DNA from 3 places in the Massilia sp. 9096 genome. Region 2 is predicted to be linked to each of the others. Evidence: riboswitches for the same ligand, from Rfam matches in the RefSeq annotation. Region 2 holds a riboswitch; each other region holds the start of a gene.

Region 1 (7,787 bases), 940 kb from region 2:
TCCTCCGGTTTGTCACCGGCAGTCTCATTAGAGTGCCCTTTCGTAGCAACTAATGACAAGGGTTGCGCTCGTTGCGGGACTTAACCCAACATCTCACGACACGAGCTGACGACAGCCATGCAGCACCTGTGTTCAGGTTCCCTTTCGGGCACACCCGGATCTCTCCAGGCTTCCTGACATGTCAAGGGTAGGTAAGGTTTTTCGCGTTGCATCGAATTAATCCACATCATCCACCGCTTGTGCGGGTCCCCGTCAATTCCTTTGAGTTTTAATCTTGCGACCGTACTCCCCAGGCGGTCTACTTCACGCGTTAGCTGCGTTACCAAGTCAATTAAGACCCGACAACTAGTAGACATCGTTTAGGGCGTGGACTACCAGGGTATCTAATCCTGTTTGCTCCCCACGCTTTCGTGCATGAGCGTCAGTCTTGACCCAGGGGGCTGCCTTCGCCATCGGTGTTCCTCCACATCTCTACGCATTTCACTGCTACACGTGGAATTCTACCCCCCTCTGCCAGACTCCAGCCTTGCAGTCTCCAACGCAATTCCCAGGTTAAGCCCGGGGATTTCACGTCAGACTTACAAAACCGCCTGCGCACGCTTTACGCCCAGTAATTCCGATTAACGCTTGCACCCTACGTATTACCGCGGCTGCTGGCACGTAGTTAGCCGGTGCTTATTCTTCAGGTACCGTCATTAGCCCAAGGTATTAACCCAGGCCGTTTCTTCCCTGACAAAAGAGCTTTACAACCCGAAGGCCTTCTTCACTCACGCGGCATTGCTGGATCAGGCTTGCGCCCATTGTCCAAAATTCCCCACTGCTGCCTCCCGTAGGAGTCTGGGCCGTGTCTCAGTCCCAGTGTGGCTGGTCGTCCTCTCAGACCAGCTACTGATCGTCGCCTTGGTGAGCCTTTACCTCACCAACTAGCTAATCAGATATCGGCCGCTCCAAAAGCATGAGGCCCGAAGGTCCCCCACTTTCATCCGTAGATCGTATGCGGTATTAGCGTAACTTTCGCTACGTTATCCCCCACTTCTGGGTACGTTCCGATATATTACTCACCCGTTCGCCACTCGCCGCCAGGTTGCCCCGCGCTGCCGTTCGACTTGCATGTGTAAAGCATGCCGCCAGCGTTCAATCTGAGCCAGGATCAAACTCTTCAGTTCAATCTCTGTTTCCGACACTTTCGTGTCATCTGCTATTGCTAGCAGAGTCGCCCACTCAAAATACTGACCGTCGCCTCATTGCTGAGACAACGTATTTCTTTTGCGTGAACATTTGATAATTTAAGTATTCAGCAGCCACTTACGCGGCTGCCGGCACCTCATCAAACGCCCACACTTATCGACTGTTTATTGTTAAAGAACTGTGTTCTGTATTGCCTTGCTGCGTTGTGCGAATCGTTTTGTTCGTCAGCAGCAGAGAAGTGAGATTATGCTGTGTTTCGCGTTACTCGTCAACCCCTTCGTTTTCTGCAGTGCGCTCGATGTTGCTGAGATGAAAAGCTTAACTCCTTGTTTCCGTTAAACTTTCGTGCGCTGCAGAAGCAGGAGGCGAACTATAGCAAAGCCGCGATCATTCTGCAACGCTTGTCCGTGTGCTATCTTTGCCCGATTCTCAATACCGGCTTTCTTCTCATGCGTATTCCCCAGATCGCTTCCACGGCCAATTCTGTCTTGGCCGCTCAACTCGATAACGCCATCGACCAAAAGACCAAGCCGCTCGGCAGCCTCGGCGTGCTCGAACGGTTGGCGAAACAGATTGGACTGGTGCAAGAGACGGTGTCCTTATCGATCGACCGCCCGGCCATCGTCGTATTCGCAGGGGACCACGGCGTCGTCGCGGAAGGCGTCTCCGCCTATCCGCAAGACGTCACCTGGCAAATGGTGGAAAACTTCCTGGGCAACGGCGCCGCCATCAATGTGTTCGCGCGTCAGAACGGCTGCGCATTGCACGTCGTCGACGCCGGCGTCGCCCATGATTTCGGCGCCCGCGCCGGTCTGGTCGACCGCAAGATCGCCCACGGCACCCGCAATTTCGCCGTCGAACCGGCAATGACGCGCGCGCAATGCGCCAGCGCCATCGAAGCGGGCGCTGCGTTCGCGGCCGACCTGCCCGGCAACGTGATCGGCTTCGGCGAGATGGGCATCGGGAACACGACCGCCGCCGCCGCGCTGATGCACAAGCTGACCGGCACGGCGGTGGCGGAATGCGTCGGCGCCGGCACCGGCTTGTCGCCCGAAGGCGTGCTGCGCAAGCAGCGCGTGATCGAAGACGCGGTCAAGCGCCATGCCGGCATAGCCGACCCGGTCGACGTCCTCGCCACTTTCGGCGGCTTCGAGATCGCGATGATGACCGGCGCCATGCTGCAAGCGGCCGAGCGCCGCAAGCTGCTGCTGATCGACGGCTTCATCGTCACCAGCGCGCTGCTGGTCGCGGCGCGCATCGCCCCGGCCATCCTCGACTACTGCGTGTTCGCCCACTGCTCGGACGAAGCCGGCCACCTCCGCATGCTCGACGCGCTTGGTGCGAACCCGCTGCTGCAGCTCGGCCTGCGCCTGGGCGAAGGCACCGGCGCCGCACTCGCCCTACCGCTGCTGCATGCGGCCGCCAACTTCCTGAACGAGATGGCGACCTTCGGCTCGGCGGCGGTCAGCGAAAAAATCGGCGGCGACGCCCCGGCCTGATGCAGCAGGTCCGCCTGTTCTTCATCGCGCTGCAGTTCTTCACGCGCCTGCCGATCCCGGCCTGGGTCGGCTTCGAAGCCAGCTGGCTGCAGCACGCGTCGCGCTACTTCCCGCTGGTCGGCGTCGTGGTCGGCGCAATCGCGGCCGCCGTGTACTTTGCCGCGGCGCTCGTGCTGCCGGCGCCGGTGGCGGCCGTGCTGTCGACCGCGGCGTCGATCTATATCACCGGTGCCTTCCATGAAGACGGTTTCGCCGATACCTGCGATGGCCTGGGCGGCGGCCTCACGCGCGAGCGCGCACTCGAGATCATGAAAGACTCGCGCGTCGGCGCCTACGGCGCGATCGGCATCGTGTGCATGCTGGCGGCCAAACTGTCGGCGCTGGCCATGCTCCCGCCCCATACCGCCGTCGCCGCCCTGCTGCTCGCCCATCCCTTGTCGCGCCTGGCGGCGACGGCGCTGATCTGGAAGCTCGAATACGTGCGCGGCGAAGGCAAGGCCAAGCCGCTGGCCCACCAGATGACGAACGCCGAGTTCGCGATCGCCGCGCTCGGCGCCGGCCTGCCCGCGGCACTGCTGCTCGCCACCGGCTGGAGCGCACCGCTTGCCATCCTGGCCGCCATCGCCTCTGCGCTCGCCGCCGCGCTGTGGCTGGGACGCCTGTTCGTGCGCCGTCTCGGCGGCTACACCGGCGATTGCCTCGGCGCGGTGCAGCAGCTGGCCGAAGCGCTGATCTACGTGGCGATCCTGGCGGCCCTCGGCCACGGCGCCTGGCCAAACTGACCCGGCGATGAAGCTCCACCTCGTGCGCCATCCGCGCCCCCTGGTCGGCCCGGGCCTGTGCTACGGCGCAAGCGACGTGCCGGTCGCCGATGACGAACTCGCCCGCGCCTGCGCGTGCCTGCGCGGGGCCGCCCTGTTTGACGGCGCCCACGACGACCTGCCGGTCTACGCCAGCCCGCTGCGCCGCTGCGCGGACCTGGCCCAAGCCCTGCGGCCGCGCCGCCTTCGGCTCGACGCGCGCCTGATGGAGATGGACTTCGGCCGCTGGGAACTGCAGCCTTGGTCCACGATCGCGCGTGATGAAGTCGACGCCTGGGCCGCCGACCTGCTGCATTACCGTCCCGGCGGCGCCGAGAACGTGCTCGACGTCGCGCGCCGCGTGGCCGCCTTCCTTGACGAGCTGCGCCACAGCGGCGCCGCGCAAGCCCTGCTGGTGTGCCACGCCGGCACCATCCGCCTTCTCACGCAGATCACCCGGCTGACCGCCGGCGCAACGCTTGAACAGGCCGCACTGCAGGCCGCACAAACGCCGCACCAGATCGAGTACGGCGCCCTGCTGACGCTGGAAGTTTGAGAACGCGGGCCATCAAACAAGATACCAAACCACGTATAATTGCGGGGTTTTGGTGCTCGCGCCCGAGTCCTCGGTCGCAGTTAAACGGGAAACGCGAAGCCTGTCGATCGACAGGCCAACGCGTGCTGCCCCCGCAACGGTAAGCAAGTGCCGCGTCGACGTACGCGGCAACCGTCTTCACATACCACTGTGCGCATGCATGGGAAGGTCGGACGGCCAGACTTGCCAGCCCGGATACCGGCCAAAAGGTGGAAGCGCGACCGCTGCCGGCGCGCCTCTGTTCCATCCGGTTGACGGGGACGTCGGCCGGTTGTCTGCTGAAGAATAATTGTTGATGAGCTTTCCGGTTCCACGCCAGACGGCAGCGCCTTCGTTCGCGCTGCCGCTCGCGCTTTTGCTGGCTTCCCTGTTTGCCGCGCCCTGCGCATCCGCCGCATCCGCATCGCCGGATATTGCCCCTGCCGACACCGTCGTCGTCACCGCCACCCGCACGCCGCAGCGCGCCGATGAAGTCATCGCCGACACGGTCGTGATCGACGACGCCGAGATCGCGCGCGCCGGCGCCGGCACCGTCGCCGACGTGCTGCGCCGCCAGCGCGGCATCGAGATCGTGCGCAACGGCGGCGCCGGCGCCAGCACCAGCGTCTACCTGCGCGGCGCCAACAGCAACCAGGTCGTGGTGCTGGTCGACGGCGTGCGCATCGGCTCCTCGACCACCGGCGTGGCCAGCTGGAATGCGATCCCGCTGTCGACGATCGAGCGCATCGAAATCGTCTACGGGCCATTGAGCTCGCTGTACGGCGCCGATGCGATCGGTGGCGTGGTGCAGATCTTCACCAAAAAAGGCAGTGGCGCGCCGGCCTTCAGCGCCAGCGCCGGCGGCGGCAGCTACGGCACGCGCCAGGGCTCGGCCAGCCTGAATGGGTCCAGCGGCGGCGAACATGCGCTCAGCTACGCGATCACCGGCGAGCACGAGACCGCGAGCGGCTTCTCGGCGACCCGTCCCGGCGCCTTCGGCTACAACCCGGACGACGATGGCTACCGGCGCAACAGCGTCACCGGCCGCGTGGCGCTGCAACTGGCCGAGGGCCACGAGCTCGGCGCCCAGTTCCTGCAAAGCCGCGTGCGCGCCCAGTACGACAGCAGCGCCGCCAGCTTCGATACCCACAACATCCAGGACGTCGACAGCTACGCGCTGTTCCTGAACGACCGCTTCCTGCCCAACTGGCGCAGCAGCGTGCAGGCCGCGCGCTCGTTCGACAAGCTGGGCAGCTTCACCAGCGCCGCCGCCAGCGGCGTCAGCCAGTTGAACACGCGCCAGGACGAGCTGACCTGGCAGAACACGATCGCGCTCGGTCCGGATACCGTGCAGGTGCTGGCCAACCATCGCAAGGAAGAAGTCGGGTCCAGCTCGACCGCCGGCTTGAACCGCGCGCGCATCACCAACTCGCTGGCCGCCTCCTACGCCATGCAACGCGGCCCGCACCTGCTGGACCTGAGCGTGCGCGACGACGACTCGGACTACGGCAGCAAGACCACCGGTGCGCTCGGCTACGGCTATGAATTGCGTAAAGGCCTGCGTGCGACTGCCAGCCTCGGCACCAGTTTCCGTGCGCCGACCTTCAACGAGCTGTACTACCCCGGCTACGGCCTGCCGGCCAACAAGCCGGAAAAGGGCCGCAACCTGGAGGCCGGCCTGCGCTACGACCTGGCCGGCACCGAACTGCAGGCGAACTATTATCGCAACCGCGTGAGCGACCTGATCGTCTCGGCCTCGCCCTGCCCTTCGCCAACCATCACCGGCAGCTGCGCCTACAACGTCGACCATGCGCTGCTCGAGGGCTTGACGCTGTCTGCCCAGCACCGCCTGGGCGACCTGCGCCTGCGCGCCAGCGCCGACCTGCAGGATCCGCGCGACGAGACCACCGACAAACTGCTGGCGCGCCGCGCGCGCAGGCACGCGACCTTCGCCGCCGACTATGCGATCGGCCGGTTCGACCTCGGCGCCGAGCTGCAGGCGTCAGGCGCGCGCTACGACGATGCCGCCAACCGCAACCGCCTCGGCGGCTATAGCCTGCTGAACCTGTACACTGACTGGCGCTTCACGGGCGACTGGTCGCTGCTGGTCCGCCTCGACAACGCCTTTGATGAGCGCTACGAACTGGCGCGCTTCTACGGCACGGCCGGGCGCAGCTGGTTCGCGGCGCTGCGCTACGGCTTTCATTAACGCTCACTTGACCATTCGCTGAACACCTCATGCACGCTGCCCCGCAAGCGCACCGCCAACGCGCCCTTCTGATCGTCGGGGCGCTGCTGCTCGCCGCATTGGCCAGCCTGCTGGTGGCCGGGATGACCGGTTCGGTCGCGGTGCACGTCGCCGAGCTGCCGGACGCATTGGACCAGCTGCTGCACGGCCGCCAGGAATCGCTCGCGGCTTCGCTACTGGCCTTGCGCGCCGGGCGCGCGCTGGTCGCTTTCGTCAGCGGCGGCGCGCTGGCGCTGGCCGGCGTCATGATGCAGGCGCTGCTGCGCAACCCCCTGGCCGACCCGTACGTGCTGGGCATCTCGGCCGGCGCCTCGGTCGGCGCGCTGCTGGCGCTGCTGCTGATGTGCGCCGCGGTCACGGTCGACGCGTCCGCACTGATCGGGGCGGTGACGGTGTCGATGCTGCTCTACCTGCTGGCGCGGCGCGACCTGCGCGGCGGCGGCGCGGCCGAGGGCGGCGCGTCGCAACTGCTCCTGACCGGCGTGATCCTCTCCTCGGCCTGCATGGCGCTGGTCACGCTGATGCTGTCGATCGCACCCGACGGGCAGCTGCGCAGCATGGTGTTCTGGATGATCGGCGACCTGGCCGGCGCCAGTCCGCGCCTGCTGCCCTGGGTGGTGCTGGCGGGGAGCCTCGCCTATGCGCTGCACAACGCGCGCGCGATGAACGTCTCCGCCCTGCATGCGGAAGCCGCGGCCACGCTCGGCATCCGCGTCGGCGCGCTGCGCAAGGGTTTGTTTTTGGTGTCCGGCCTGCTGACCGCGAGCTCGGTGACCAGTGCCGGCGCCATCGGTTTCGTCGGCCTGATCGTGCCGCACGCCTGCCGCTTCGCCTTCGGCCCCGACCACCGCGTACTGGCCCCGAGCGCGGTGCTGGCCGGCGGCGGCTTCCTGGTGCTGTGCGACACACTGGCGCGCACCGTGGTCGCGCCGGTGCAGCTGCCGGTGGGCGCGATCACTGCCCTGATCGGTGCGCCGGTGTTCCTGTATCAACTGCACCGGCTGCGTGCATGAGGCTCATATGAGCGCGATCGCCACACAAACCTTGACGCTGTCCGTCGCTGGCCGCGTGCTGGTGCGCGCGCTGGATTGGCAGGCGCACGCCGGCGAATGCTGGAGCATCGTCGGCCGCAACGGCGCCGGCAAGAGCACGCTGATGCGCACGCTGGCCGGCCTGCGCCAGCCGGAGGCCGGCAGCGTGATCGTACAGGACCGGCTTCTGGCCGACTGGCCGCTCGAGGACCTGGCGCGCCAGCGCGCCTACCTGGCGCAGTCGCGCCACGACGCGTTCGCCTACCGTGCGCTCGACACCGTGCTGGCCGCCCGTCACCCCTACCACGCCGACCGCTATTGGGAAGGCGGCGACGACCACGAGGCGGCCATGCGCGCGCTTGATGCGATGCAGGCCGGGCACCTGGCCGCGCGCGACGTGCGCACGCTGTCCGGCGGCGAGCGCCAGCGCGTTGCGATCGCCGCGCT
Region 2 (7,787 bases):
CATCCTCCGATTTGGCGCCGATCTTCCAGCCGCCGATGTCGAGCCGATGGCGTTGCAGGAACGCCCGCTGCGCACGGTAGGCGGCGGCATTGTCCGGCGCGTCGAGTTCGGTCGGCACCGTCACTTGGCTGCCCTTGCGCGCGTGCGCGTCGGCCAGCAGCTGGCCGAGCTGTTCTGCTAGGTCGGGATGCGTCGTCATGGTCATGCCTGCGGTTCGATCGCGACGCCCGGTGCGGGCGCGGCGGGGCGGTGGAACTTGTTGTCCGGCTGCATGCGGAACGACAGCAGCACGCCGATGCCCATCAGGACGATGCTGCCGACGAAGGGCAACTCCCAGTTGCCGGTCGCGTCGATCACGTAGCCGGAGATGACCGGCGACAGGATCGCCGCCATGGCCGATCCGGTGTTCATGATGCCGCTGGCGGTGCCGCAGCAATCCGGCGCGATGTCCATCGGGATGGCCCACATCGGTCCGATCGTCATCTCGGCGAAGAAGAAACCGGCGCTCAGGCTCAGGGTCGACACCAGGCGGTCATGGGTGAACATCAGCGGCAGCAGCGACAGCATGGTCAGGAACATGCAGATCGCGACCATGTAGCTGCGCGCCTTTTTGAGGTTGCCCGAGCGTTTCAGGATGCGGTCGCTGATGATGCCGCCCAGGGTATCGCCGACCACGCCGGCGAAGAACACGCCGGAGGCGAACACCGCCGACTTCTTGATGTCCAGGTCGTAGCTGTGCAGGAAATACTGCGGGATCCAGCTCAGGAACAGCCACAGCGTCCAGCCATAGCAGAAGTAGACCAGCGTGACCGGCAGCATGCGCATGAACAGCGGCCCCCACGGCACGGCGGCCTGCTTTTTCTTCACGACCGGCAGCGCGCTCAGCTCCTGCTGGGTGATGCGCGGATGCTTGGCCGGATCTTCGGTGAAGACGCGCGACCAGATCGCCACCCACACCAGGCTGATGACGCCGCAGATATAAAACGATTCGCGCCAGCCGTGCCAGGCCATGATGGCCACCACCGCCGCCGGCGCCACCGTGTTGCCGATACGCGAGAAGGCGTGGGTCAGGCCCTGGGCGAAGCCGCGGTTTTCCTTGGCCACCCAGCTGCCCATGGCGGCGGTGGCCGCCGGGAAGGTGGCGCCTTCGCCGAAGCCCAGCAGCAGCCGCGCCGCCAGCAGCGAGACCAGCCCGCCGGCGAAACCGGTCAGGATGGTGGCGAGCGCCCACAGCAGGCCGCACCAGATCAGGGTCTTGCGCGCACCGAACTTGTCGCTGACCCAGCCGCCGATGATCTGGAATACGAGGTAGGGATAGGCGAAAGCCGAAAAGACCAGGCCGATCTCGGTTTTCGACAGGTTGAATTCCTTGCCGAACCCGGACGAGGCGGTGCTGACGTTGACGCGGTCCAGATAGGTGATGAAATACATGAAACACAGCATCAATAGCACGACGCTGGTTGGCCGCAAACGCAGGAATTTCATGGGTGTCTCCAGTTGGTGCCGGCTGTCGCGGCGCAGGCGACGTCCTCTGCGGGATCTGTCCGGGGCACGAATTGCATATGTGACTTTGCCGGCGCAGATCGTGTCCGCGCCGACGCCATTTGCTGCCTCAATACCGCTTCTGTACTTCTCGCTGCTTCAAGCCGCCTTCAGGTCGACCTGCCGTTCCTGCGCGGTGAGCGCTTCCATCGCCGCCTGCACGCCGCTGCCGGCGAGCGGCACGCCCGCCAGTTTCAGGCCCATTTCGCAGCCGGCCAGGGTGGCCATCAGGGTCAGGTCGTTCGCTTCGCCCAGGTGACCGATGCGGAACATCCTGCCTTTCAACTTGCCCAGGCCGGTCCCGAGCGACATGTCGAAACGCTCGTAGATGATCTTGCGGACCTGGTCGGCATCGATCCCCTCGGGCATCACGACGCCGGTCAGCACCGGCGAATACACGGCGGGGTCAAGGCACTGGATCTCGAGCCCCCATGCCTTGACCGCCGTGCGGCAGGCATGCGCCAGACGTTCGTGGCGCGCGAAGGTGTTGTCCAGGCCCTCGCCCAGGATCATGTCGAGCGCTTCGGCCAGGCCGTACAGCAGGTTGGTGTTCGGCGTGTATGGCCAGTAGCCGGTGGCGTTCATCTCGATGATCTCGTGCCAGCCCCAGAACGCCTTCGGCAGTTTCGCGCTCTTGCTGGCGGCGAGCGCCTTTTTCGAGACCGCGTTGAAGCTGATCCCCGGCGGCAGCATCAGGCCTTTTTGCGAACCGGAGACGGTGACGTCGACGCCCCACTCGTCATGGCGGTAATCGGCCGAGGCCAGGCCGGAAATCGTGTCGACCAGCAGCAGGGCAGGGTGGCCGGCGTTGTCGATGGCCTTGCGGACCGCGGCGATGTTCGAGGTGACGCCGGTCGAGGTTTCGTTGTGGACCACGCACACGGCCTTGATCTCGTGCGCGGCGTCCTGGCGCAGGCGCGCTTCGATCATGTCGGCCTGCACGCCGCGGCGCCAGCCTTCGATGCCGGGCAAGCCGAGGAATTCCGGCTTCAGGCCGAGCGCCTCGGCCATCTTCTTCCACAGGGTGGCGAAGTGGCCGGTCTCGTACATCAGCACGTGGTCACCCGGGCTCAGGGTATTGGTCAGCGCCGCTTCCCACGCGCCGGTGCCGGAGGCCGGATAGATCACGACCGGCTGCTCGGTCTTGAAGATCTGCTTGATGCCTGCCAGGACCTGCAGACCGAGCGCGCCGAATTCCGGGCCGCGGTGGTCGATGGTCGGGTAGCTCATGGCGCGCAGGATGCGGTCCGGGACCGGGCTGGGGCCAGGGATCTGCAGGAAGTGACGGCCGGCGGGGTGGAAATCCAGTTTCAACATGGTGCCTCCAAAAAATCAGTGATTGATTCATTTTGTATTTTGCATGCAAAACGAGTCTAGACCCTGTTTCGGCGAAGGTAAAGGTTTATTTCGAGGCAATACTGAACAGTAACTTTTGCAGATGACAACCGTGTTACGTCAGGTGTAAGGACGTGCGGACGCAGATCTGAAAACCTCGCATGTTAAAATAACAGCGAAAAGCAAGCTAAGGTTTTGTATGCAAAATTCAGTGATCGAGCCGCAAGCCGGCTCCGTAGCGGCCGGACTGGCCGTCCCCAGGCTGGCGCGCCAGCATCTGCACGACAGCGTCGTCGAGCACCTGCGCCATTTGATCGTCGAAGCGGTATTCGCACCCGGTACCAAGCTCAACGAGCGCGAATTGTGCGAAACGATGGGCATCTCGCGCACGCCCCTGCGCGAGGCGCTCAAGGCATTGGCGGTCGAAGGGCTGGTCGAGATTTCGCCCAACCGCGGCGCCTCGGTCTACAAGATGTCGACGACCGAAGTCCGCGAGACCTTCGAAGTCATGAGCGGCCTGGAAGCGTTGGCCGGCGAGCTGGCCTGCGAGCGCATCAGCGAAGGGGAGATCGCCGAGATCAAGGCGCTGCACTACGCCATGTTGACCTGCAAGGCGCAGAACGACTTGCCCGGGTATTACAGCCGCAACCAGGCGATCCACGACAAGATCAACGAGGCCGCGCGCAATTCGGTCCTGCGCCAGACTTACCTGAGCGTCAACCGGCGGCTCCAGGCGCTGCGTTTCAAGTCGAATTTCAAGTCCGGCAAATGGGACCGGGCGGCCCACGACCACGAAGAGATGATCGAGGCGCTGGAAGCGCGCGACGGCAAGCGCCTCGGCGCCATCCTGCGCCAGCACCTGCTGGACAAGCGCGACGCGGTGATGGACATGCCCTCGAGCGTGGGCGACTAGCATCGCACGGCGCCGGTGCCGTCATCAGCCCGGACCGCGCCCTCGAGGATGGCGCCGCCGCCACGCTTTGGCCGAGCAATACTGGCACCCCCTCCCTCATCCGTGTAATATCTCGACCTTGGGTGCGCCACTCCCGCCCGGGAGCTGGCGTTAAACGGGAAACCGGTGACTCCGCGTCCACTTCGAACGCGGCCATTCCGGTGCAGCCCCCGCTGCTGTAAGCCTGACGACTCCGGTCATATGCCACTGCGACGACAAGATCGCGGGAAGGCCCGGAGAAGGATGACGGCGAGCCAGAATACCGGCCCAAACAAGCCAGCACCATTCCCCGGGGTGACGGGAAGCGCTGTCGACTTGCGTCGCGTGCCCGCACCCGTCCCTCGTCGGCCGTCCCTGCCTCCCCGTTTGTTTGGTGCCTTTATGACCATTCGACGGGAGGTTTCGAATGCACATCATGGAAGGCTTTCTGCCGCCCGCGCACGCGCTCGGCTGGACTGCCGTATCCCTTCCTTTCCTGGCCTGGGGCCTGCGCTCGATGGGGCGCAGCTTGCAGGCACATCCCGAGCGGCGCATGCTGCTCGGCGTGGCGGCGGCGTTCGCGTTCCTGCTGTCGGCGCTGAAGCTGCCGTCGGTGACCGGCAGCTGTTCGCATCCGACCGGCGTGGGCCTGGGCGCCTTGTTGTTCGGCCCCGCGGCGATGGTGCCGGTCGGCTTCGTCGTGTTGCTGTTCCAGGCGCTCCTGATGGCGCATGGCGGCATCACCACGCTCGGCGCCAACGTGTTTTCGATGGCGATCGTCGGCCCGTTCGTCTCGTATGGCGTGTTCCGCGCGGTGGGCGCGCTCGGCTTGTCCCGCTCCGTCGCCGTGTTCCTGGCGGCCTGCCTGGGCGACCTGGCGACGTACGTGACGACCTCCGCCCAGCTGGCCCTGGCCTTTCCCGATGCGGTCGGCGGCTTCCAGGTCTCGTTCCTGAAATTCGCCGGCATCTTCGCGCTGACCCAGGTGCCGATCGCGATCAGCGAAGGCTTGTTGACGGTGCTGGTGGTGAACGCGATGGCGCGCTTCAATGCGCACGAGCTGCGTGCGCTGCCGGTGATGTCGCTGCGCGCGCGGGAGGGCACATGAAAGCGCGCACCTGGCTGACGTGGGCGGTGATCGTGCTCGTGACCGTGCTGCCGCTGTGGCTGATCGGCGCAACGCCGGGCACGCCGGGAACAGCGCTGTTCGGCGGGTCCGACGACCGCGCACAGCAAGCCATCGGCACCATCGCGCCCGGCTACCGGCCGTGGTTTTCGCCGGTGTTCACGCCGGCGAGCGACGAGATCGCGTCGCTGCTGTTCGCGCTGCAGGCGGCCATCGGCGCCGGCGTGATCGGCTACTGGCTCGGCCTGTCGGTCGCGCGCGAGCGCGCGCAGGCACCGGCGACGGCGACGGCCGCAGCATCGGCAGCAGAAGCGCCGCGGGAGCATCGTGCGGATTGAAGCCGCCGCCTACGCCAGCCGCTGGCTGGATGTCGCGCCCTCCGCGAAAGCGCTGCTGGCGCTGGCCGGCGTCGGCGCGGCCTGGATCGCGGCCGGCCCGGGCGCACTGGCGCTGCTCGCATTGCTCTTGATGCAGGCGACGCTGCTGGGCGCGCGCGTACCGGTGCGCACCTACTTTGGCGTGTTGCTGGCGCCGCTCGGGTTCCTGCTGCTGTCCTGCCTGACGATGCTGGTGTCGCCCGGTGCGGACGGCGCCTGGCACTGGAACGCGGCGATGCTGCCGACGGTTGCACGCAGCGCGCTGCGCTCGCTGGCCGTGCTGGCGGCGCTGCTCGGCCTGACCTTGACCACCCCCATGCCCGACCTGTTCGCGCTGCTGCGCCGCCTGCGTACGCCCGAGCTGCTGCTCGACCTGATGGCGCTGTGCTACCGCATGTTGTTCGTGCTGCGCCAGGCCTGGGATGACGGCGTCACCGCGCAACAGGCGCGCCTGGGCTACGGCGGCTGGCGCCACGGCTGGCGTTCGATGGCGCTGCTGATCGGGCAGATGGCGGTGCAGGTCTGGCAGCGCGCCGCGGCTCTTCAAATGGCGGCCGATGCGCGCGCCTACCAGGGCACGCTGCGCTTCCTGCCCGCCGATTTTCCCAGGGCGCGCCGCCAGAACCGCAACGCGCTGCTCGCCGGCGCGGCGCTGCTGGCGATCGCGCTCGCCGATCGCTGGGGGGCTGGCCTGTGACGACGCCCCTGCTGCAACTGCAAAACGTCGACCATGTCTTCGCTGATGGCAGCACTGAGGGCAGCGCCGGCCTGCGCGGCTGCAGCCTGGCGCTGGCGCGCGGCCACCGCCATGCGCTGCTGGGCGCGAACGGCGCGGGTAAGACCACCGTGCTGCAGCACCTGAACGGCCTGCTGCGCCCGAGCGCCGGATGCGTGCTGTGGAACGGCCGCCCGGTCGACTACGGCCGCAAGGGCCTGGCCGAGCTGCGCCGCAATGTCGGCCTGGTGTTCCAGAATCCGGAGCGCCAGCTGTTTTCGGCCCAGGTCGAGGAAGACGTATCGTTCGGCCCGCTCAACCTCGGCCTGGACGCGGCCACCGTGCGTGCGCGCGTGGCGTCCGCGCTCGATGCGGTCGGCCTGCGCGAGCATGCCCGGCGCGCCGTGCACCACCTGAGCTTCGGCCAGAAGAAGCGCGTCTGCATCGCCGGCGTGCTGGCGATGGAGCCCCAGGTGCTGCTGCTGGACGAGCCGATGGCCGGCCTGGACGCGCCGATGCAGCTGGAGCTGGCCGCGCTGCTGGAGCGCCTGGCGGCGCGCGGCGTGACGATCCTGCTGTCGACCCACGACATCGACTTCGCCTACGCCTGGGCCGACGAGATCCACCTGATGGCCGGCGGGCGCTGCATCGCCTCCGGGCCGGCTGCCCAGGTCGCGCACGACGCCGCCGCGCTCGACGCCGCCGGCCAGAGATTGCCGTCCGCGCTGGCGCTGCACGCCCAGCTGGTGGCGCGCCGCGTGCTGCCGCCCGGCCCGGGCCCGCGCAGCGTCGAGGCGGTGCTGGACATGCTGCGCGCGCTGCCGATGAGCGCCCAGGGCGTAACCGAGGAGAACACACCGCATGACATCTGAAACGTTGGGCAAGGTCTGGTTCGTCGGCGCCGGTCCCGGCGACCCCGAACTGGTCACCGTCAAGGGCCAGAAGCTGCTGGCCCAGGCCGGCGCGATCCTGTTCGCCGGCTCGCTGGTCGACCGCGCCGCCACGCTGTACGCGCCGCCCGGCTGCGTCATCCGCGACTCGAAGGACATGACGCTCGAGGAGATGACCGCCTGGCTGGTCGACCAGGCGCGCACCCACGCGACCGTGGTGCGCCTGCAGACCGGCGACCCCGGCCTGTACGGCGCGCTGATCGAGATGGCGCGCCCGCTCACGGTCGAAGGCATCGAGTGGGCCGTGGTGCCCGGCGTGTCCTCGGCGATGGCATCGATGGCCGCCGCCGGCGAATCGATGACGCTGCCCGAAGTCACGCAGACCGTGATCCTCACGCGCGTCGAAGGCCGCACCCCGATGCCCGAAGGCGAAGACCTGGCCAGCCTGGCCGCGCACCGCACCACGATCTGCATCTTCCTGTCGATCACGCTGATGTACAAGGTCGAGGCGGCGCTGCGCGCGGCCGGCTGGCCGGAAGAATCGCCGATGCTGGTCGTGCACAAGGCCAGCTGGCCGGGCGAGGAAAAGATCATCCGCGGCACGCTGGCCACGATCAAGGGCCTGTGCCGCGAAGCCGGCGTGGCCAGCCAGGCGATGATCGTCGCCAGCCCCACGCTCGGCGCGCTGCATTGGGAGACGCTGGTGCGCTCCAAGCTGTACGACCCCACATTCACCCACCGTTTCAGAAAGGCGAGCGCATGAACATCATGATGCAAGCAGCCCCGGCGCATGCAATCGGCGCCGGCGACACCATCCTCATCGTCGGCCATGGCTCGCGCGAGGATTCCGGCAACCAGGAAATCCGCGACT
Region 3 (7,787 bases), 3.8 Mb from region 2:
AAAAAACTATCCTCGTGATACACGCACGCGGCCGCTTCCTGCTCGGCCGCCCCGAGCGCCACCCACAGCGGCACCAGGTGATCCTCGCGCGGGTGCGCGACGCGCGCGTGGGGCGCGGCGCTCCAGTCCAGCATCGCCTGCTCGCGCTCCGCTGGCGACAATTCCAGCAACGCATACTGCAGCCAGGCGTCGAAGTTGTGCGAGGCCAGGGCGCCACCCGGGCCGAACTGGCGCAGGTTGTGGAAGGACAGGCCGCTGCCGATGATCAGCACGCCCTCGTCGCGCAGCGGCGCCAGCGCGCGGCCGGCGGCCAGGTGGACGGCCGGGTCGTAGCCGTGGCGGATCGACAGCTGCACCACCGGCATGTCGGCCTCCGGATAAACCGGTGCCAGCATCGAAAAGGTGCCGTGGTCGAAGCCGCGCTCCGGATCCAGGCCGGCTGGCAGGCCCGCTGCGTTCAGCAGCTCGGCAACCCGCGCCGCCAATACAGGATCGCCCGGCGCCGGGTACTGGATCTGGTAAGTGTGCGGCGGGAAGCCGCCGTAGTCGTAGATCATGCCGGGCCGTGTGCCCGACGACACCATGAAGCCGTCGGTCTCCCAGTGGCTGGTCACGACCAGCACGGCCTTCGGGCGCTGCCCGACCTGGCGCTTGATATCGACCAGCGACGCTTCCAGCTTGTCGTAGGCCTGGCCGTACTGGGCCTTCATCCACGGCCAGGGGCCGCCTCCGTGCGAGACGAAATAGGTGGGCAGGCGGGTGGACATGGTCGCTCCTTCAGTGATCGGAGCGGCCATGGTAGCTGATCCGCTGTTCAACCGTGCGGCGCGATCCACACCCGCTTGTCGCGCGCCAGCGCCATCAGCGCGAACAGGCGCGCGCTGCGCGTCCAGCCGAGCACCAGTACACCCAGCTGGGTCAGCACGATCGCGCCCAGCGTGCCGCCACCGCCCAGCGCGGGCACATGCAGGCGCGCCAGCGCGATCAGGCTTGCCGCCGCCAGGCCGAGCGCGGTAGTGATGAAGTAGGTGCCGAGCACCGCCAGCGGACGGCGCACCAGCAGCTTGCTGCCGTGCCACCAGGCCAGCCAGGCCGAGCGGCGGCGGCGGTCGTTGCCGAGCAGGGCGCGGCCGTTGTCGACGGTGGCGTGGGCCAGCAGCAGCAGCACCGCGCTGATGCCCAGCGCGACGTGCGAGGCGTGCACCGCGTCGCCTTCCAGCAGCGCGGTCTCGGCGCTCTTGCTGGCCAGGTGCGTGACCACGCCGGCGAGCACGGCGGCGATGCCGAGCGGGACGATCGCCACGATCAGCATGCGCAGCATGCGGCCGTAACCTTGCGCACCCGACGCCAGCAGCGGCAGGAAGCCGAGCCGGTCGCGCGCGCGCGCGGCCGCAAGGGTCATCGAGGCCAGCAGCGGCGACAGCAGCAGCGTCAGCAGCGCGGCGACGATGGCGCCGGCGCCGAGCGCGCTGGCGTAGTGCTCGCGCGCGCCGGTCATCAGGTCGGACACGGCCAGGCCGTCGAGCGCCTGGGCCAGCCGGGGCGCGTAGATCGAGTGGTCGAGAGAATCGCCCAGCATCTGCCACATCGGCAGGCTGGCGACGAAGGTCGGCAGCGCCAGCAGGAGCAGCCACCACAGCAGCAGGCGCCATTGCAGGGCCGAGCGGATCGCCGCGACGACGGTGCGCAACGCGGTCGGCCGGCGCAGGTTGCCGGCGTGGTGCGGGGCCATGGAGGGGGTATCGAGGGTGTGCAGGCTCATCATACGCTCGCGATCAGGGAGAACAGGGCTTCGACGATGGCCGAGAAATCCCAGCCCCAGCGGCGCGACGCGCTGGCATCAAGCTCGACGGTGCGGCTGTCGTTCAGTTTGCTGACGTCGAGGTAGTGGATGCGCTGCGGGTCGAGCTCGGCCGACACCGCCTTGGCCGGCTTGATCCAGCTGAACTTGTGCCAATTCTCGCTGGCGTCCCAGCGCACGATCTCGCTGGTGCCGTCGGCGAATTTCACGAGCAGCGTCTGCGGCACGCTGGCGCCATTGCGGCGCACCGTCACTTCGGTGCGGAACGGGTAGGGGCCCGTGCCTTCGGCCGCCTTCGGATGCGCCTTCTTCCAGTCCTCGCGCGCCTTGTCGATGCGCTTGTCGAGGTCTTTCTGCTTGTCCTCGACCCAGGCGCCGCCGACCTGACGGGTGCCGGGCAGCGGCAGTTCCTCGCGGCTGGTGAGCGCCGCGATGCGGTCGTCGACGCGGGTGGCGGCGGTCACCTGCTGCGCGAACACCTGCTCGACCGCGGCGCGCTGGCCGGTGACTTCGGCCAGGGTCTCGCGCAGGTCGGCGATGCCCGGGTGGCGGAAGTGCCAGCGGCGGTAGTACTCCTTGAAGGCGCGCTCCATCGGCTCCTTGCCGATGCGCGCTTCGAGGTCGCGCATCGTGACCGCGGTACGCGAGTAGACCGGGCCGATGTCCTGCAGCCGGTCCCAGGCGTTCTGGCCGAGCGGGTCGGCCGGCTCGAGGCGAGGCATGCCGCCGCGCTCCATGGCGAAGGGCGTGACCGCGGGCGCGAAGCCGATCTTTTTCAGGAAGGGGGTGGCGAGGTGGAGGTCCTGGCCGCGCGCGCGCAGCATGCGCAGGTCCCAGTACTCGTTCAAGCCTTCGTCCAGCATCGGCTCTTCGAACTCGTTCGAGGCCAGCAGGCCGTAGAAGTAGCCGTGGCCGAATTCGTGGATGGTGACGAAGTCGAGTTCGAAGCGCGTGGCCGTGTCCGGGTCGGCGTTGCGATAGCCTTCGGCGGTGAAGAAGGTCGGGTATTCCATGCCGCCGGCTTCTTCCGCGTTGTAGGGCGGGATCACCACGGTCACGGTCTTATAGGGATAGGGACCGAGCGTGTTGGAGAAAAAGGTCAGCGAATCCTTGGTCGCCTGCAGCGCCGGGCCGGCGCTGGCCGCGTACTCGGGCGGATACAGCACGGTGATGTTCACCTTCGGGCTGCCGGGGCCGGTCCAGGTGTCGACGATCGGCTTGGCGGTGCGTTTGTCGGCGGTCCAGGCGAAGTCGTGCACGTCGCCCTGCACGAAGCGGCGCGTGACCATGCCGTTCTTTTCGACCGGGGCGCCTTGCAGTTCGCCGACGGCGCCGACCGTGTACGCCTTGGGCGTGGTCAAGCGCACGTCGTACAGGCCGAAGTCCGCATAGAACTCGGAATTCAGGTGGAATTCGTGCACGTTCCAGCGCGGGGCGGTGGCGCCGCGCTCGCCCGGCAGTTCCAGCACGCCGATCTTGGGGAACCACTGGCCGACCAGGTGGAAGCTGCCGAAGTAGCCGGTGCGCGCCATCACGCGCGGCAGCTGGGTGCGAAAGTCGATGTCGAGCAGCGTCGATGCGTTAGGCAGAACCGCGGCCGGCAGGTCGAAACGGACCACGGTGTGGTCGCTGGCCGGGCCGTTGTCGGGGTGGACGAACATCCACGGCACCGGCGCGCCGCCCTGGCTGACGCGGTTCAAGGCGATGTGGCCCCATTCGCCTTCCTTGATGTCGACGCCGGAGCGGAACTGGCTGTCGCGCACGCGCTTCTCGGTCAGGAAGGTCGAGCCCATCCCTTCGAAGGCGTTCATGTACAGGTGCAGGTAGACGCTTTTCACCGGCACGTTGCTGCGGTTGCGCCAGGTCAGCTTTTCGCGGCCGTCGACCACGTGCTTGTCCGGGTCGAGGGTGGCGTCGATGTCGTAGCTGACCACGCGGTCCGACAGCGTCGCTTCCTGGCCGGTGCGCGCGCCGCCCCAGGCATCCGGGCTGCTGGGCACGCTGACCACGGCGGCGTCGGGCGCGGCCAGTGCGATGCCGTCCGGCGACTGGGCCGGCAGCTGTGCCGGTACGGTGGCCGGGGGCGCCGCGGATGGGGCGCCGCCCTGGGCCAGCAGGTCGGCGGTAACCGCCCCGCCGGCTGCCAGCAGGACGTACACGGCGCCCGCTTTGATTCGCTTGAAACGCAATCTCATTCGCAAACCCCCAAACAAAGATATTGTTATCGCGACACTATATGCGAGATTGCTGCAAAGTTTCCAAAATTTACGTGAATTGACGGCGAAAAAGCGCAACACCGCCGGCCCTCCGGCTTGGCAAGGTTATAATTGCCCGGTTCTGGTGCCCGCGTGCGCGTTCTGCGCGCGCAGCCTCATCAATATAGTGAGCGGGAAACACGGCGCGCCGCCCCACGGGCGAACGCCAACGTGTGCTGCCCCCGCAACGGTAAGCAAGCGCCGCGCGTCGTATGCGGCTGGCCGTTCCGACGACCACTGTGCGCAAGCATGGGAAGGTGGAACGGTCCGTCTTGCAAGCCCGGATACCGGCCAGGACAGGGGGAAGCGGCTTCATGAAGGAAGCGCTTCCGTTCGAGCCAGCATGCGGGGACGCGCGCCGGCCAACTTGTCACTTGTAAAGCATCCAATGAATTCTGCTGTTGCCACCGGCGCCAAGCCGGCCATCAGGCCGCTCGCGCTGGCCTGCGCCATCTCCATGTCCATCCTCGCAGCCCAAGCCGGCGCCCAGGATTTGGCCCCCTCGTCGGCCCCATCGACCGTCGTCGTCACCGGTGCGCGCTTCCCGGGCGATGCCGCATCCACGCCGATCGGCTCGACCGTGATCACCCAGAACGACATCCGCCGCGCCGGCGTGAACGACGTCAATGCCGCCATCCGCAAGATCGGCGGCGTGTTCGGCCGCCAGAGCCTGGACGGCTCGCCCGACTTCGGCCTCGACCTGGGCGGCTTCGGCACCAACAGCGCGCAGAACATGGTGATCTTCGTCGACGGCGTGCGCCTGAACGAGAACGAGCTGTCCAACACCGTGCTCTCCACCATCCCGATCGACACCGTCGACCACATCGAGATCACGCGCGGCGGCAACAGCGTGCTGTTCGGCGAAGGCGCGACCGGCGGCGTGATCCAGATCTTCACGCGCCGCGCGCAGCAGCCGGGCCTGCACGGCTCGGTGTTCGCGGAAGGCGGCCAATTCCACGAGCACGACGTGCGCGCCGCGCTGTCGCAAGTCACCGGACCGATCGCGGCCGACCTGTCGGTGATGCGCCAGGGCACCCAGAACTACCGCGCCAACAGCGCCTTCGACCAGGACAGCATGAGCCTGGGCCTGCAGACCCGCTTCGAAGGCGGCCGGGTCGGCATCCGCGTGGAAAGCGCGCGCCAGGATTCGCGCCTGCCGGGTTCGCTGACCCTGGCCGAGTTCGAAGCCGATCCGCGCCGGACCAAGACGCCGCTCGACTTTGGCGCGCTCAATACCGACCGCATCACCGCCTTCGGCGAAGTCCGCGCCGGCGACGTCGACCTGGCCGCCGAGCTGTCGCACCGCGAGCGCAACGCGCGTTCCAACTACCTGTCGACCGACTACCCCTCGGTCGGCGCCTACGACAGCCGCCAGGACCAGCTCTCCCCGCGCGCGCGCTGGCGCACGCAGGTGGCCGGCATGGGCAACGAGCTGGTCGGCGGCATCGACCTGATCCGCTGGAAGCGCAAGACCACCTCCGACTACTCGCTGGCCGACGCCAGCCAGAGCTCGAAAGCGGTCTACCTGCACGACGCGCTGCGTTTCGACCCCGCCCACGACGGCCGCCTGGCCATCGGCGCGCGCCACGAACTGTTCGACAAGGACTACAGCGATGCGCTGTCGCCCGGCTCTGCGCAAAGCACCGCGCAGTCGCAGAACGCCTGGGAAGCCCAAGCCAGCCTCAAGCCGCTGCCGCTGCTGGAAGTCTACGGCAAGGCGGGGCAGAGCTACCGCGTGGCCAACGTCGACGAAAACAGCTACACCGCCAACGGCGCCATCCTGAAGGGACAGACCTCGCACGACGTCGAGCTGGGCGCCAGCGTCGGCGACGAGGCACGCAAGCTGACCCTGCGCGCCTTCCGCCACAAGCTGGACAACGAGATCTTCTTCGATCCGACCCCGACGGCGTACGCCCCGTTCGGCGCCAACACCAATTTGGATCCGACCGAGCGCGAAGGCTTCGAGCTCGACGGCGAAGCCCGGCTGGCCGCCGGCTGGCGCGCCACCGCCCACCTGCAGCACGTGGTCGCCCGCTTCACCGATGGCCCGAACGCCGGGCGTGAAATGGTGCTGGTGCCGAAGAACGTGCTGACCGTGCGCCTGGCCTGGCAGCCGACCGCCAACCAGACCGTGGACGCCGGTGCGCAATTCGTCGACCACCAGCGCTACGGCAGCGACTTCGACAACAGCTGCCCGGCGCACGTGCCCGGCTACGCGACGCTGGACGCGCGCTATGCGCTACAGCTGAACCGCTGGGAACTGGCGCTGTCAGGGCTGAACCTGGCCGACCGCCATTATTTCAGCAATGCGTTCGGTTGCCAGGACGGCATTTATCCGAGCGATGGGCGCCAGATGAAGCTGTCGGTGCGTTACGCGTTCTGAGCCCGAACGGGGGCAAACTAAGCCAGGACTAAGGCGGAACGCATAAAAAGTGGTAATCTCGCGGTCGTTTCCCAACTTAACACCACCAGAAGGATTACTATGCGTGCCCTGCGTTTCGCCCTGATCGCCGCCAGCCTCGTCGCCAGCACCGCGTTTGCCTCGCCGACCGACCCGAAAAACGGTGTCGAGTACGTGACGCTCGCCCAGCCGCAACCGGTGCAGCAGGTCGGCAAGAAGGTCGAGGTGATCGAGTTCTTCATGTACCACTGCCCGCACTGCAATCGCCTGGAACCGTCGTTCGAGCAGTGGGTCAAAAAGCAGGGCGACAATATCCTGCTCAAGCGCATCCCGCTGCCGGCCCAGGGCGCCAACGATCCCGAGGCGCACCTGTACCTGACGCTCGAAGCGCTGGGCCGCCTGGGTGACATGCACCAGAAGGTGTTCAACGCCGTCCACGTCCAGCACGTCCGCCTGTTCGACGACAAGGCGATCATCGACTGGGTGTCCAAGAACGGCGTGGACCAGAAGACCTTCCTGAACGCATGGAATTCGTTCGGCGTGATGACCAGGCTGCACCGCCTGCCGCAGATCGTGAACGACTACAAGATCGACGGCGTGCCGGCCGTGGTCATCGACGGCAAGTACATGACCTCGCCGTCGGTGCTGCAGGGTTCCCTGAAGGTCAACGACGAGATGCAGCTGTTCCCGGCAACCCTGCAGGTGATGGACGTGCTGGTGGCGCGGGCGGCCAAGACCAAATAACCCTTAACGAAGTCGAGAAGAGCAAGCGATGAGCAATGTCGAAGGCAAGATCCTGCGGATCTACGACAAGTCCAAGCCGGAAGACGAGGATTTGTACGAGACCAGCCACGTCAACCACTGGGCCTGGGGCCTGGCGGTGCTGCTGCTTGGCGTCGTCTTCTGGCTGTGCGTCGCGCTGGTGAACGCCGAAAACCAGCGCTACGCGATGATGACGAACAAGTGCCCGGATCCGGTGTTCGCCGGCTCGATCGACAAGCAATGCCTGGTCACCGTGCGTTCGCGCGATCACTGGTGGGAACACCTGGGTTACGCGATCACGCACGTGTCGCCGGAAGGCCCGCCGAAGCCGCCGGTGGTGCGCCGTCACTGAGCCGTCACTGAGCCGTCACTGAGCCGTCACTGAGCCGCCGCCCGGTTCTTCACTCAGCCATCCGTTTCATCTATCCTTCGGTGGACCCCACCACCGAAGGATGATTCATGCGTTCTCTGCATTCTCTGCGTTTCGCCGCCGCCGGCCTGTGCCTGCTGGCTGGCTCCGCCGTCTTCCACACCACATCCGCCTCGCCGTCCAACCCGGCCAACGGCA

Evidence for each region. A riboswitch is a leader RNA that binds a small molecule or an ion and turns the genes downstream of it on or off. The one in region 2 is predicted to bind cobalamin.
Region 1: it holds a riboswitch for cobalamin, as region 2 does, so the genes downstream of both, FA90_RS22125 (TonB-dependent receptor domain-containing protein) here and FA90_RS17920 (energy-coupling factor ABC transporter permease) in region 2, are expected to answer to the same signal.
Region 3: it holds a riboswitch for cobalamin, as region 2 does, so the genes downstream of both, FA90_RS01530 (TonB-dependent receptor) here and FA90_RS17920 (energy-coupling factor ABC transporter permease) in region 2, are expected to answer to the same signal.

The regions. Positions count from the first base shown of each region.
Region 1 covers NZ_JQNN01000001.1:5,077,698-5,085,484, reverse strand. Annotated here, with positions in the region: rRNA gene FA90_RS22145 (16S ribosomal RNA) at 1-1,166, opposite strand, end outside; gene cobT (nicotinate-nucleotide--dimethylbenzimidazole phosphoribosyltransferase) at 1,638-2,687, shown strand; gene FA90_RS22135 (adenosylcobinamide-GDP ribazoletransferase) at 2,687-3,469, shown strand; gene FA90_RS22130 (histidine phosphatase family protein) at 3,477-4,043, shown strand; cobalamin riboswitch at 4,077-4,304, shown strand; gene FA90_RS22125 (TonB-dependent receptor domain-containing protein) at 4,378-6,270, shown strand; gene FA90_RS22120 (iron ABC transporter permease) at 6,300-7,322, shown strand; gene FA90_RS22115 (ABC transporter ATP-binding protein) at 7,330-7,787, shown strand, end outside.
Region 2 covers NZ_JQNN01000001.1:4,138,721-4,146,507, reverse strand. Annotated here, with positions in the region: gene FA90_RS17940 (2-keto-4-pentenoate hydratase) at 1-199, opposite strand, end outside; gene FA90_RS17935 (MFS transporter) at 202-1,485, opposite strand; gene FA90_RS17930 (alanine--glyoxylate aminotransferase family protein) at 1,642-2,859, opposite strand; gene FA90_RS17925 (GntR family transcriptional regulator) at 3,077-3,790, shown strand; cobalamin riboswitch at 3,894-4,115, shown strand; gene FA90_RS17920 (energy-coupling factor ABC transporter permease) at 4,236-4,916, shown strand; gene FA90_RS17915 (energy-coupling factor ABC transporter substrate-binding protein) at 4,913-5,272, shown strand; gene cbiQ (cobalt ECF transporter T component CbiQ) at 5,262-6,008, shown strand; gene FA90_RS17905 (energy-coupling factor ABC transporter ATP-binding protein) at 6,005-6,898, shown strand; gene cobM (precorrin-4 C(11)-methyltransferase) at 6,888-7,679, shown strand; gene FA90_RS17895 (sirohydrochlorin chelatase) at 7,676-7,787, shown strand, end outside.
Region 3 covers NZ_JQNN01000001.1:352,187-359,973, forward strand. Annotated here, with positions in the region: gene FA90_RS01515 (class III extradiol ring-cleavage dioxygenase) at 1-767, opposite strand, end outside; gene FA90_RS01520 (hypothetical protein) at 815-1,732, opposite strand; gene FA90_RS01525 (M1 family metallopeptidase) at 1,762-3,996, opposite strand; cobalamin riboswitch at 4,123-4,367, shown strand; gene FA90_RS01530 (TonB-dependent receptor) at 4,445-6,439, shown strand; gene FA90_RS01535 (thiol:disulfide interchange protein DsbA/DsbL) at 6,539-7,201, shown strand; gene FA90_RS01540 (hypothetical protein) at 7,230-7,571, shown strand; gene FA90_RS01545 (thiol:disulfide interchange protein DsbA/DsbL) at 7,679-7,787, shown strand, end outside.